Regions from separate parts of the Oceanobacillus sp. MO10714A genome, predicted to be linked through region 2. Evidence: riboswitches for the same ligand, from Rfam matches in the RefSeq annotation. Region 2 holds a riboswitch; the other holds the start of a gene.

Region 1 (5,566 bases), on a different contig from region 2:
AAGAACTTCCTCTTGATAATGAAAGTCTGATTGACGTTTTACGTGAGAAATATACTTTTTTTGAAGGGATGAAAAGTATTCATTTTGATAATGCAAGTAGGGTGGTAAGAGAAAGGGATAAATAATACTTTTCCGATGGACGTACAAAAAAACATCTCCGGTCTTATTTGAACATAATACCCTCATTCAAAAATCCGGGAAAATCTTCTTAAATTGAAAGGGAAGTAGAAAAAAATGTGTTATTGGGATTGGGATGAATCTTTATAATGTTTCTTTAAGTTCTTTACTTCAAATAGTGATCCAAAATGAAATAAAATTTAAAAGAAACGAAAAAGGAAAATAGTACGCTGTTTTAGCCAGCAAAAAAACCGCAAAAACATTGAAATCACAACGTTTTTTGCGATTCTTAGTGTCAAACCTGAGAATTTGTTATAAAGTAATTTAATATAACTAATATGATTAGTCAAGTAGAAATAATCAAGTGATGGTATTTATAGAGCTTCTTAGAACTAGAACTGCTTGCCAAATATATTTAAGTACCCAAGGTAATACGAAAAAGCAAGGATGATAAAAAATGCGCCTACTATAAGAAAGAAAAACATCCAGTCTTTAGGAGAGACGTTCATTTCATGATAGTAGGTGCGGTCTGTATCACCTGTAAAACCTTTTGATTCCATCGCGATGGCAACTCGTTCAGCTTTTCGGATTCCATTTGCCAGCAGTGGAATAGAATATCTCCTGAATTGCTGCCATTTACCTTTTATCCCTTTCGTTCTGCCAAAGCCACGAATCCGGTGAGCTTGCCTTAAAATCTGCAGTTCGTCCCGAAACATAGGTAAGAAGCGATAGCCAGCCAGAATACCGTATGTGATTTTAGGGGAAACCTTGCATTGCTGCATTAAACTTAGCATGAATTTGGTCGAGTTTGTCGTTAAAGCAAATAGGATCGACAAGCATACAAAACAAAGAGATCGTAAGGCGAGACTAATCCCTGTTATAATACTTCCCCTTGTAATTTCGCTTCCGAAAAGGGTAAATAAAACTTCGCCATAGGAAAAGGTTTGATTTGTATACAGAATGGTCATCCAGGCAAAGCTGAGCGCCACAAGCAGAAATGGGCTAAAAATCTTGAGCCATTTAATGAAGGGGATATCGCTCATCGTGAATGTCACAATAAGGATAAATAAAAAATAAACGAGTGGAGTAAACACATCAAACGTAAAACTGAGCAAAATGCCAGGAATGAAGATGGCAAGTGCTTTGATTGTTGGATTAATGAACGAGATCAAGGCTTTCACCTTCTTTATGAAGTACTCGAGTCCGGTAAGGCGGACGTAATCGCGCTTTTTCCAATAGATCAGCTTGCCTCCAAAGACTTTCCGGCTCGCCATTGTAATGAATATGCTGCTGATATAATACAATCGTCCGATCAACTGTATCCACGATATCCATATCATGCGTGACGAAGACGATTGCCGTTCCATTTTGTCTCAAGCTATCAATCATGTACATCAGTTCTCTCGTAGTCTCTGCATCTTGACCAAATGTCGGTTCATCAAAAAATAAAATATCTGGTGTTTCATCCAGCATCGTTGCTACACTTAAGCGGCGCTTTTCTCCACCACTTAAGGAAAAAGGATTACTGTATTTATTTTTTTCTAAATGGAACTGCTTTAAAAGTGTGGTTGCAGCGGTATTTAATTCAGCTGTTGACCATCCATTCAATTTCATTCCAAATGTTAATTCATCGTATACGGTGTCCGTGATGAATTGATGCTCCGGGTTTTGAAAGACATATCCCATTCTTTTTCGCAGCTCTTTTTCCTCCCATTGCTCCACCGGTTTATCGTAAAAGTTTATAGTTCCTTTTTGAGGGGTTAATAACCCAGTCATTAATTGCAGTAAGGTAGATTTTCCAGCTCCATTCTCCCCAACAATGGCGACGAATTCTCCCCGATGAATTTTTAAGTTTATTTCTTGTAAAATGGGTTGTTTCTTATGATGGAAGCTCATCTGCTCTATCGTTATTAGGACATCTCTCTTGATAGAGGGAGGGGATTTCACAGGAATCGGGTAAGGATCGGCAGCGTTAGAAAACTGCTTTGGTAAAAATATTCCTTCTTTTTTTAATAAAGAATGATGATTTGCAAAGATGGATGCTGCATTGCCGTCTGCGATGATTGTACCCTGTTTTCCTAAAACAAGCATACGATCGGTAATATCCAGCCAGTCCTCGATTTGATGTTCAATGATAAACACAGCTAGCTTTTGTTTTTCTTGAATTTGTTTAATTAATTGGATAAATTCTATTCGAGAAACCGGGTCTAAATTTGCTGTAGGTTCATCTAAGATCAATAGTTCCGGTTCCAATAAAAGAACAGCTGCTAGAGCAAGTTTCTGCTTTTGTCCTCCAGATAACTCGTAGATTTTTCGATTTTGAAAACCATTCATTCCAACGGCAGACAACACCTCCGAAATGCGCTCAGGCATTTCGGAAGGGGCAATTTTTCTGTTTTCCAATGTAAAAGCAAGTTCATCCTCTACGGTAATCATGCAAAATTGACTTTCCGGATCTTGAAAGACAATCCCGATCTTCTGATTGAGCTCTCCTTTTTGATAGTCTTGTATATTTTTCCCCCGGTGAAAGATGTCGCCGGAAGAAATGCCTTCTACTGTATCGGGATATAACCCATTTAGGCATAGAGCTAGACTGCTTTTCCCTGAACCGCTTGCTCCAATAAGGAGGGTCGTCTCATGATCTCTTAAGGAAAAGTGCAGTTCATTGAGTAATGGTTTATCCGAATTTTCATAGCCGAATGAGAAATTGTCCACATAAAGTAATGGATTAGGCTGCGTCTTTTTCACGTTTTTTCTGTATCTCCTTTCCTAAGGCATAGCCGCGAAGGACCCCAGTTTTTGCTAATTTGTCACTCAACCATTTCCCTAGGACACCCGCGAGAAGGGCACCACTGATGATGCGAACAGCTAACATCGCTATAAGTAATGCAGGGGCTAACGCGATATTTCCGGATGAAAATAAATTCCAAGTGAAACTGAAAACGGCTGCAAAGACACCGGAAAGAATTAAAATGCGTAAACGATAATCCTTCCATTTTGTTATTGCGAAGGCAAACTCTGCTCCTAAGCCTTGAATTGCAGCTGCTAGAATAAGTCCGGGTCCCGCGGCAGTTCCCAATAATACTTCGGTAACTCCTGCGATAAGTTCAGCTGTAAAGGCAACCCCCGGCTTCCGAATGATATAAGCTGCAACGATGGAAACAATGAACCAAATGCCAAAAATAATTTCATACCCAAACGGTGCGAGACCAAATGGAGCAAGAATATTACGAATACCTTGACCAACAAGAAAGAATGCTAAGTAAATGATCCCGAAGACGACACCTAATATCGACATGAGAACAATTTCTTTTAATTTCCAATGCTTTGTCATTTCACTTCTCCCTAGGTTTATTTTGTAGGACTGTTGGCGGAAAGGCTAAATGTCATGGTGACATGAGAGACTTTTTCTTGGACGAGTTCAAAGGATTCATGTAATGCATTGAAGATATCATGAACGTCTCCGTCTAATCTTGTTGCATAATGTGTAGAAGTAACCGTGACATTACGATGCTTTGATAGATTGATTTGTTCATAGATTTTATCCATGTAATCTTCATGCCCCATTGGATAAAGGGAAAATTTACAACCGGCGATTTGGAGGATCGATTTCGTTTTTTCTTCGTTCAATGGTATGTCTGTTTCATCCATATACGCGTCAGCTTCCGTGTCACCAGGACAGCCGATGGAGAACGTACCATTCATAGCAACATGCTCCCCAGTATTCGCTGCATGTAGGAAGATTGCTTTTGCAACATCGAAAACATGGATCATTTTTCCGCGGATACACGTACTGACATCATCTGTTTCCTTCCAAACCTTGGAGGTATCAACCTCACTTAATGTTGATAGAATAATATCAACAAAATTATCACTCATCGGGTGCAGACTAAATTGACAACCTACAATTCGACTAGTTCCACAATTGTTACGCATTCCAATCTCCTCCTATTTGATAATAAAAAAACTGCATTCCCAAGGGGAATGCAGTTTACACATTAATTTTAACAACATAATATTCGTAAACTGCACTTCCCCACGCTAGTATTATCTAGATCGGGTAGTAAGGGTCGGATTAATCCTCTCAGCCACATGACGCAGCTCCCCTAGTGCTTATGTTTTGATATGCAGTTATTCTAATTCCAGATTGTATACATGTTTCGGTATTTTGTAAAGTATTTAATCAATTTTAATATCCGGTTTCTTCCAAAATATAGTGATAAGAAGACAGACGACAATAACGATCGAGCTGAAAACAAACGGATAATTGATATCTATATCAAATAAAACCCCACCAACTACTGGACCAAATACATTAGCAAGGGACGTGAAGAATGAGTTCATGCCGCCAACAAAACCTTGCTCATTCCCGGCGATTTTTGATAAATAGTTGGTAACAGCTGGACGAATCAGGTCAAACCCAATAAATACCGTAAAGGTTACCGCCATTACTTGCCAATAAGAATTAGCGAGTGTCATGGCAAAGACCAGCATAGCAGAAATGGCGAGCGACCAGCGAATAATATTGATTTCTCCGATCAACTTTGTTAACCAATCGAACAATACAACCTGGAAAATCGCTCCGATAATCGCACCACCTGTAATGGCAATCGCAATGTCAGAAGGAGTGAATCCGTGCTTATGATCAGTATAAAGGCTGAAGAAAGAATCAAACGCGGCAAGACCGAATGTTGATATTAAAATAACAATAAAAGCGATGAAAAACATCGGCATAAACACTTTCCTCAAGCCACTTTTGCCGAGTTCTTCGGTCATATCAGCCATATCGTCTGTTTTCGACTTCGGCTCTTTTAAGGATAAAATCGAAACGAAAGCAACAATTAAACCACACGCCGCAGCAGAGAAGAATGGTACACGCGTACCAATCTCTGCTAAGAAGCCACCAATTCCCGGTCCGATAATAAATCCGGTACTAATCATCGCTGACATATAGCCGAGTGCTTTAGGCCGCGTTTTCAGCGTCGTAATATCTGCGATAAATGCGGTAACAGCAGGCATGATGAATGCGGCACTTATTCCTCCGAGAATTCGTGAGGCGAACAATACTTCAATTGTTTTACCAAGACCAAATAAAAACTCGGAAAAACTGAAGATAAAAAGACCAATGACAATCATGCGTTTACGCCCATATTTATCAACTGCTTTTCCAGCCAAGGGCGAGAAAATCAATTGAGCTAAAGCGAATGCAGCCGTTAAATAACCGACAACAGTACCACTGATGCCGAGTTCATTCATAATAGTTGGCAGAACCGGTATAACAAGTCCAATTCCTAAAAATACAAAGAATATATTTGTAAGCAGAAGCGTCAATGTCCAATCTTTCTTTTTCATAGCTTTTTCTCCTAGGTGATATGATATTCTGTACTAAACATAGAAATTTTACTCTGATTCGATGAGAGATGCAAGCATATATTACTATTTATTATAA
Region 2 (5,566 bases):
TCTTTGATATAAGGTAGATGCCTTGCGTATCGATTGTTAAATCTTTTACGTATTTTATCAACGCCCAGAAGGCACTCTTGTGGTGAATATAAAGCGCTGGAGCAGATTCCATTGTATACACCGTCCATAATTTCCTGTCTGTTATTTGCCATAGCGAACAAAAAATAAGAATATTATAATTTACTTACTGCTTCTTTTATATCTTCTGCTCTCGTTACAGCGGATATGAAAGAAACACCATCAGCTCCAGCTTTTAATACTGAGCTCGCATTTGTTGTATTAATCCCACCGATTCCGACTATCGGAAACTCAGGGAATTCTGCACGCAAGAAACGGATCCAATCCAACCCGACACTAGACTTTGCATCCACTTTCGTTGTAGTAAGGAACACTGGACCAGCACCTATATAATCAATATATTCTAGCGCACTATTATTTAATTCGTCCTGATTTGAAACAGATAATCCAATGATTTTATTAGGAAACATCTCCCGTAATTCTTTCACCGATTGATCATCTTGCCCGACATGTATCCCATCTGCATCTAATTTGTCTACTAATTCTACATCATCATTAACAATAAATGGAATTTGATGTACGCTACAAACTGTCCGCAATTCTTTTCCTAACTTAATTTTACTATCTCCTGAAAGGGAGCCTGGGCCTTTTTCCCGAAATTGGAAAATTGTAATTCCAGCTTGTATAGCTTGCTCCAGAACAGCAACGGGATTACCTTTAACATTTTGACTTCCCATAATGAAATATTTCCTTAAGCTTAATGGATTAAATGATGACATCGTTACTCCACCTCAGTTGTCGTTAAATTATTTGTATGGATACGCGGTGCCCAATGATTTGTCGGTCCGCTACCAGCTCCTAAGTCCAAAGAATACTTGATCGCGAGCGTTACATAATGTTTTGCCTGTTTAACCGCAATGTTAAGAGGGAGGCCTTGGCTTAGATTAGCAGTTATCGCTGCTGCATACGTACAACCTGTACCATGTGTATTATTTGTATTTATTCGGGGAGCCGAAAAGCTATGGATCCTTGAACCATCATAAAGGAAATCAACCGCATCGCCTTCGCGGTGACCGCCTTTAACTAGTGCAGCTTTCGCGCCAAAATTTTTCACAAGCATTTCGGCAGCCTGCTTCATGTCCTCATCGGTTTCAACTTTTTCATCTATTAGATATTCTGTTTCTGGAATATTTGGAGTTACAATTGTTGTAAGAGGGAGCAAATTCTTCCGCAAATAATTACGGGAATCGCGTTCAATCAATGTGTCACCGCTTGTGGCAACCATGACCGGGTCCATAACATAAGGTGCATCCAAATGCTTAATTTTATTATAAATCATTTTCATCATATCCTGATTGGCAATCATCCCTGTTTTAAATGCATGGATAGGCATATCAGAAATAATCGAGTCTAGTTGCTGTTCGATCATTTCTAGAGAGACGTGGGAAACAGCTTGAACACCTGTCGTGTTTTGGGACACGATGGAGGTGATGACTGACATCCCATAAGTTTTCAATTCCTGAAACGTTTTCAGATCGGCGTGAATTCCAGCACCGCCGCTCGGGTCCGTACCCGCTATCGTTAGAGCACATGCAACATTCTTCATTGAACATTCTCCTTCATCAACTTACTCATTTTAATTTTTTATTAAGCCCTTGGTGTAAACTTTAGATACAACGAGCAGTCCAAGAATTGCTCCAGATATACTGCTTACAAGGAATGGGGGGATGAAAACAAATGCACCGGCCGATGTCCCCATAAATACATAAGCAAATGGCACTGCAAATAATGCACCAATAACCCCACTGCCAATCCCTTCACCTAATGCGGCGAGCGATTGCTTCTTGGTTTGCTTATACAGGAACCCTGCAAGAAAAGCGCCGACCATTGCACCTGGGAAGGCTAATAAGGTTCCTAGTCCGAGCATATTGCGTAATAGACTGATCATGAAAGCAATAATGACTGCCGGACCGGGTCCCAAGGTGACAGCGGCTATGACATTAATCGCATGCTGTACTGGATAAGCGCGGGCTACACCGGCAGGAAACCAGATTAATTGTGCGCTGATTGTTCCAATTGCGATAAAGACGGCCATCGTCGTGATGAGACGGGTTTTATTCATACTTGACCTCCAATCTTAAGGGGTAAAATCAACCAATTAAAAAGCCAGGTCATGATTAGACCTGGCTTCACAAGAAAATAGTTATGAGAACAATCTCACTACTTCCCTACGCTGGCATTAACCAGATCAGGTCGATAAGAGTCGGAAACACACTTTCCTCTCAGCCCAGTTAGGGCACCCCTAGTAGTTTCATATTATTTAGTTCGAATCTAGCATAGCAAAAGTTTTCATAAATGTCACATGTTTTGAAAAAGGTAAGGGTGCAGTGTATCACCCGGATACTTTTGATCTTAAGAAATATCTGCAACAGCACAGGACATGGCGGCAATGTGCGAAAGCTGTTAAATAAAAAGACGGGCAGCTAAACATAAAGGTTTTAGCTGTCCACTTATTAATCAATCGCCCCAAAGTTGACAATTGTCACATCGATATCAAATTCTATTTTGGCATCTTGATATTTTTCCATCCATTCCTTGTTAGTCGTTTTACTTCCTTTTCTTGAAGTGATATACTTTCTCCCAAGACCCAATGCATCTGAGTTTACTTCTTGAAGTTTCGCGAATAGGTTTTCATATTCTCTTACAAAGTATTTCTCTATATCACGTTCGAATTTCCGAGAAGTATCTTCTGATTTAATGTCCATTGGGATTGAGGTTTCTAATAATTCCAGTTTCATTGTGATATCTGCCTTAAACGCTAACGAATCAGAGTCGACAATTTTTATTTTCCCTTTACCTGTATTAAGCATTAAAGAAAGATAAATCGAATCTTCAATTTCTGACGGTTCTCCTTTATAAGCAATTATCTCGTCCAGATAATTTTCACGAGGGACGCCTACATCAATTGGGGTTCCTCTCAAACGCTGTCTCAATAAATTAGCCATGAATGATTCTTTTACTGATATGCTAGCAACATACTGGTCTGCCCGAAAAGCGGCTGCACCAGTTAGTGTAGGTTTACCATCCACTACGTCTATTACTGGAAGTATCGGATCAATGCCGACTTGTTGCACTAATCGCGTGAAAAACTGTAAGGTAATTCGTGGTAAAGTACCCTTTTCGACCTCTTTACTTATTAAGTCTTGTAAATACTCTGTTCGATTTAATTCTACACTTTGTTGCTCTATTTCAAGAATTTCTCTTGCAGTTTGATTGGTTACGGCTAGCTGCATAATTTCAGAAACAGTTGCATCACGAACTTGTGTATTTAGAAAGGGAAGAATGCCTGATTCAGCTGCTTCTTTTCCATAAAATTCTATACTGATTTTTCCGGGGACTAATGGATAGGGCGATTGTTTTTCAGCTTCTGAACGGGCCTCTTTAATCGTACGGCCCCTTCCAATCAACAAACTTGTCATTTCCGGAGCATGCGGATCAAAAATATAAGGAACGAGTGTCGTTTCAATCATTCTTTTTTCCCCTTCATCTATTAGATCAACTCCACGTGAATTAATGATTGCCAACTTCTCAATTTGCGTCGTTTCCAGACAAGCCTGCAGAAATACAATAAATATGAATAACGGTATTAACTTAGCAGTTCGCATGTATTCACCCTCCTTATTTCTTCCGTATTTTTTTCTTTAAAAGAACGAGTGGCAAAAGAAGGAAGGGATAAATATATACAATCCCATAGGATACCCTGCTAACATTATCAATCAAACGCTGAATGATAAAATGCTCATTAAAAAAAGGGATCAGAATTAGAAGGATACTTGCACTTGTGTAAACACTAATTTCGTTCGAAAGATTATAAATACGTTTCGCTATATAACTTATGCACCACATAAGAAGAATCACTTTTGGCATCGCAACCATCATCCATTCTGCAATGACAACGTAGTCCAACCGCTCGATGATAGGAGAGGTTTGAATTTTAAACAAGTTTAATACAACCCAAATTCTTCTTTCCAATTGAGCTGGACTTAAAAATCCAATCGCTATGTTTGTAGAAAGAAGGACGAGGAAAGTGAAATAGGATAGTCCTAAGAAAACAGGCTTACCAATCTTTTTTTTATTTGCTACAAAGGGATAGATAAAAAACAAGATTTCAAATCCTGTAAATGTATAAGACGCAGCAATTGTGCCTCGTAAAATATCCATTATATCTTTATCCATCACAGGCAGAAAGTTGAGAAAATCCATTTGTCGAATTGGTTGAATTAATAAAACAAATAACCAAGAAGAGAACATAAAGAAGAGAAAGGTGACGCCAACAACTGCTTTTAGACCGCCAAATACCGTATAGATAGCAATAATAAGAAGCATACATCCCAGCACGAATGCATTACTATCCGGTAAAACAAAAACCTTAATAATCTCGATATAGGTTACGAGTGTGGATAAGATATAGAATATAAAATAAAGGATGTATACCGTTCCGAGCACTTTTGAAATAAAACAGCCAAATAGGTCGGCCTGAACGCCGAGGATATCCGTATTTTCATATTGCCTCAATATATATAACATGACAAAAAGGAGCAGGGCAATATAGAGGTAGGCAATGAGTATCGAAATCCATGCGTCATGCCCTGCTTCCATAAAGACAATTCGTGGGATTCCAATCAATCCAACACCCAGCTGCATGGAGGCAATAATAAAAAGCATATAGAAAGAACGGAATTGTTCACCTTTTGGTATTTGAAGATTAATTTTCATATACAATCCCTACTCATCAATATCTCTTCTTTCCATAGCTTTCTCTTTGTTAAAAAATCGTTTATCTTTTGGTCGATACGATAAAAATCGTTGATATTTCGTTTGCTCTGGCAGACTGTAAAAAGTTTTGTTAAAATCGGCCAGCCGGAGTGGGTACAATGGCGATAGGTAAGGCCTGCCTAAAGACTCCAAACGGACTAAATGGATGACTAATAAACAGATACCAAACATCAGCCCGATAATCCCGTAAAAACCAGCAAGGAAAAAGAGTGGAAAACGAACAAATCTTACCGTATTACCCATGATATAACTAGGCGTCGCATAAGAAGCTAAAGCACTCATTGTAACCAAAATGATCAGAATGTTACTTGAAATACCAGCTTGAACCGCAGCAGTTCCAACAACCACACCACCAACAATACCAATGGTCTGACCAACTTTAGTGGGCAGTCTTGCTCCAGCTTCCCGTAATAGTTCAATTACAAGTTCGATCAGGAGTACTTCAATGAGCGGAGGAAAAGGAACAACCGCCCGAGATTCACCGAGTGAAACTAAAAGCTGGGATGGAACTAGTTCATAATGATACGTAGTTGCAACGACATACATTGGTGTTAACAGTAAAGTCACAAATGCAGCGAGAAAGCGAAGAAAACGGACAAACATGCTTAACATCCAATGAAAATAGCGATCTTCTGTGGACTCAAAGAAACTGAATAATGTGGAAGGTGCAATTAAAGCGAACGGGCTGTCTTCAACCAAAACGACAATTTTA

Evidence for each region. A riboswitch is a leader RNA that binds a small molecule or an ion and turns the genes downstream of it on or off. The one in region 2 is predicted to bind thiamine pyrophosphate.
Region 1: another riboswitch for thiamine pyrophosphate. It lies ahead of SPD53_RS15105 (YkoF family thiamine/hydroxymethylpyrimidine-binding protein); the one in region 2 lies ahead of thiW (energy coupling factor transporter S component ThiW).

Annotation. Positions count from the first base shown of each region.
Region 1 is NZ_JAXHDC010000037.1:14,157-19,722, reverse strand. It holds gene SPD53_RS15125 (MBL fold metallo-hydrolase) at 1-125, shown strand, start outside; gene SPD53_RS15120 (energy-coupling factor transporter transmembrane component T family protein) at 510-1,298, opposite strand; gene SPD53_RS15115 (ABC transporter ATP-binding protein) at 1,273-2,865, opposite strand; gene SPD53_RS15110 (ECF transporter S component) at 2,846-3,451, opposite strand; gene SPD53_RS15105 (YkoF family thiamine/hydroxymethylpyrimidine-binding protein) at 3,469-4,053, opposite strand; TPP riboswitch at 4,134-4,235, opposite strand; gene norA (multidrug efflux MFS transporter NorA) at 4,297-5,469, opposite strand.
Region 2 is NZ_JAXHDC010000001.1:429,595-435,160, reverse strand. It holds gene thiE (thiamine phosphate synthase) at 174-797, opposite strand; gene thiD (bifunctional hydroxymethylpyrimidine kinase/phosphomethylpyrimidine kinase) at 800-1,624, opposite strand; gene thiW (energy coupling factor transporter S component ThiW) at 1,655-2,140, opposite strand; TPP riboswitch at 2,227-2,332, opposite strand; gene SPD53_RS02450 (Ger(x)C family spore germination protein) at 2,532-3,683, opposite strand; gene SPD53_RS02445 (GerAB/ArcD/ProY family transporter) at 3,697-4,794, opposite strand; gene SPD53_RS02440 (spore germination protein) at 4,804-5,566, opposite strand, start outside.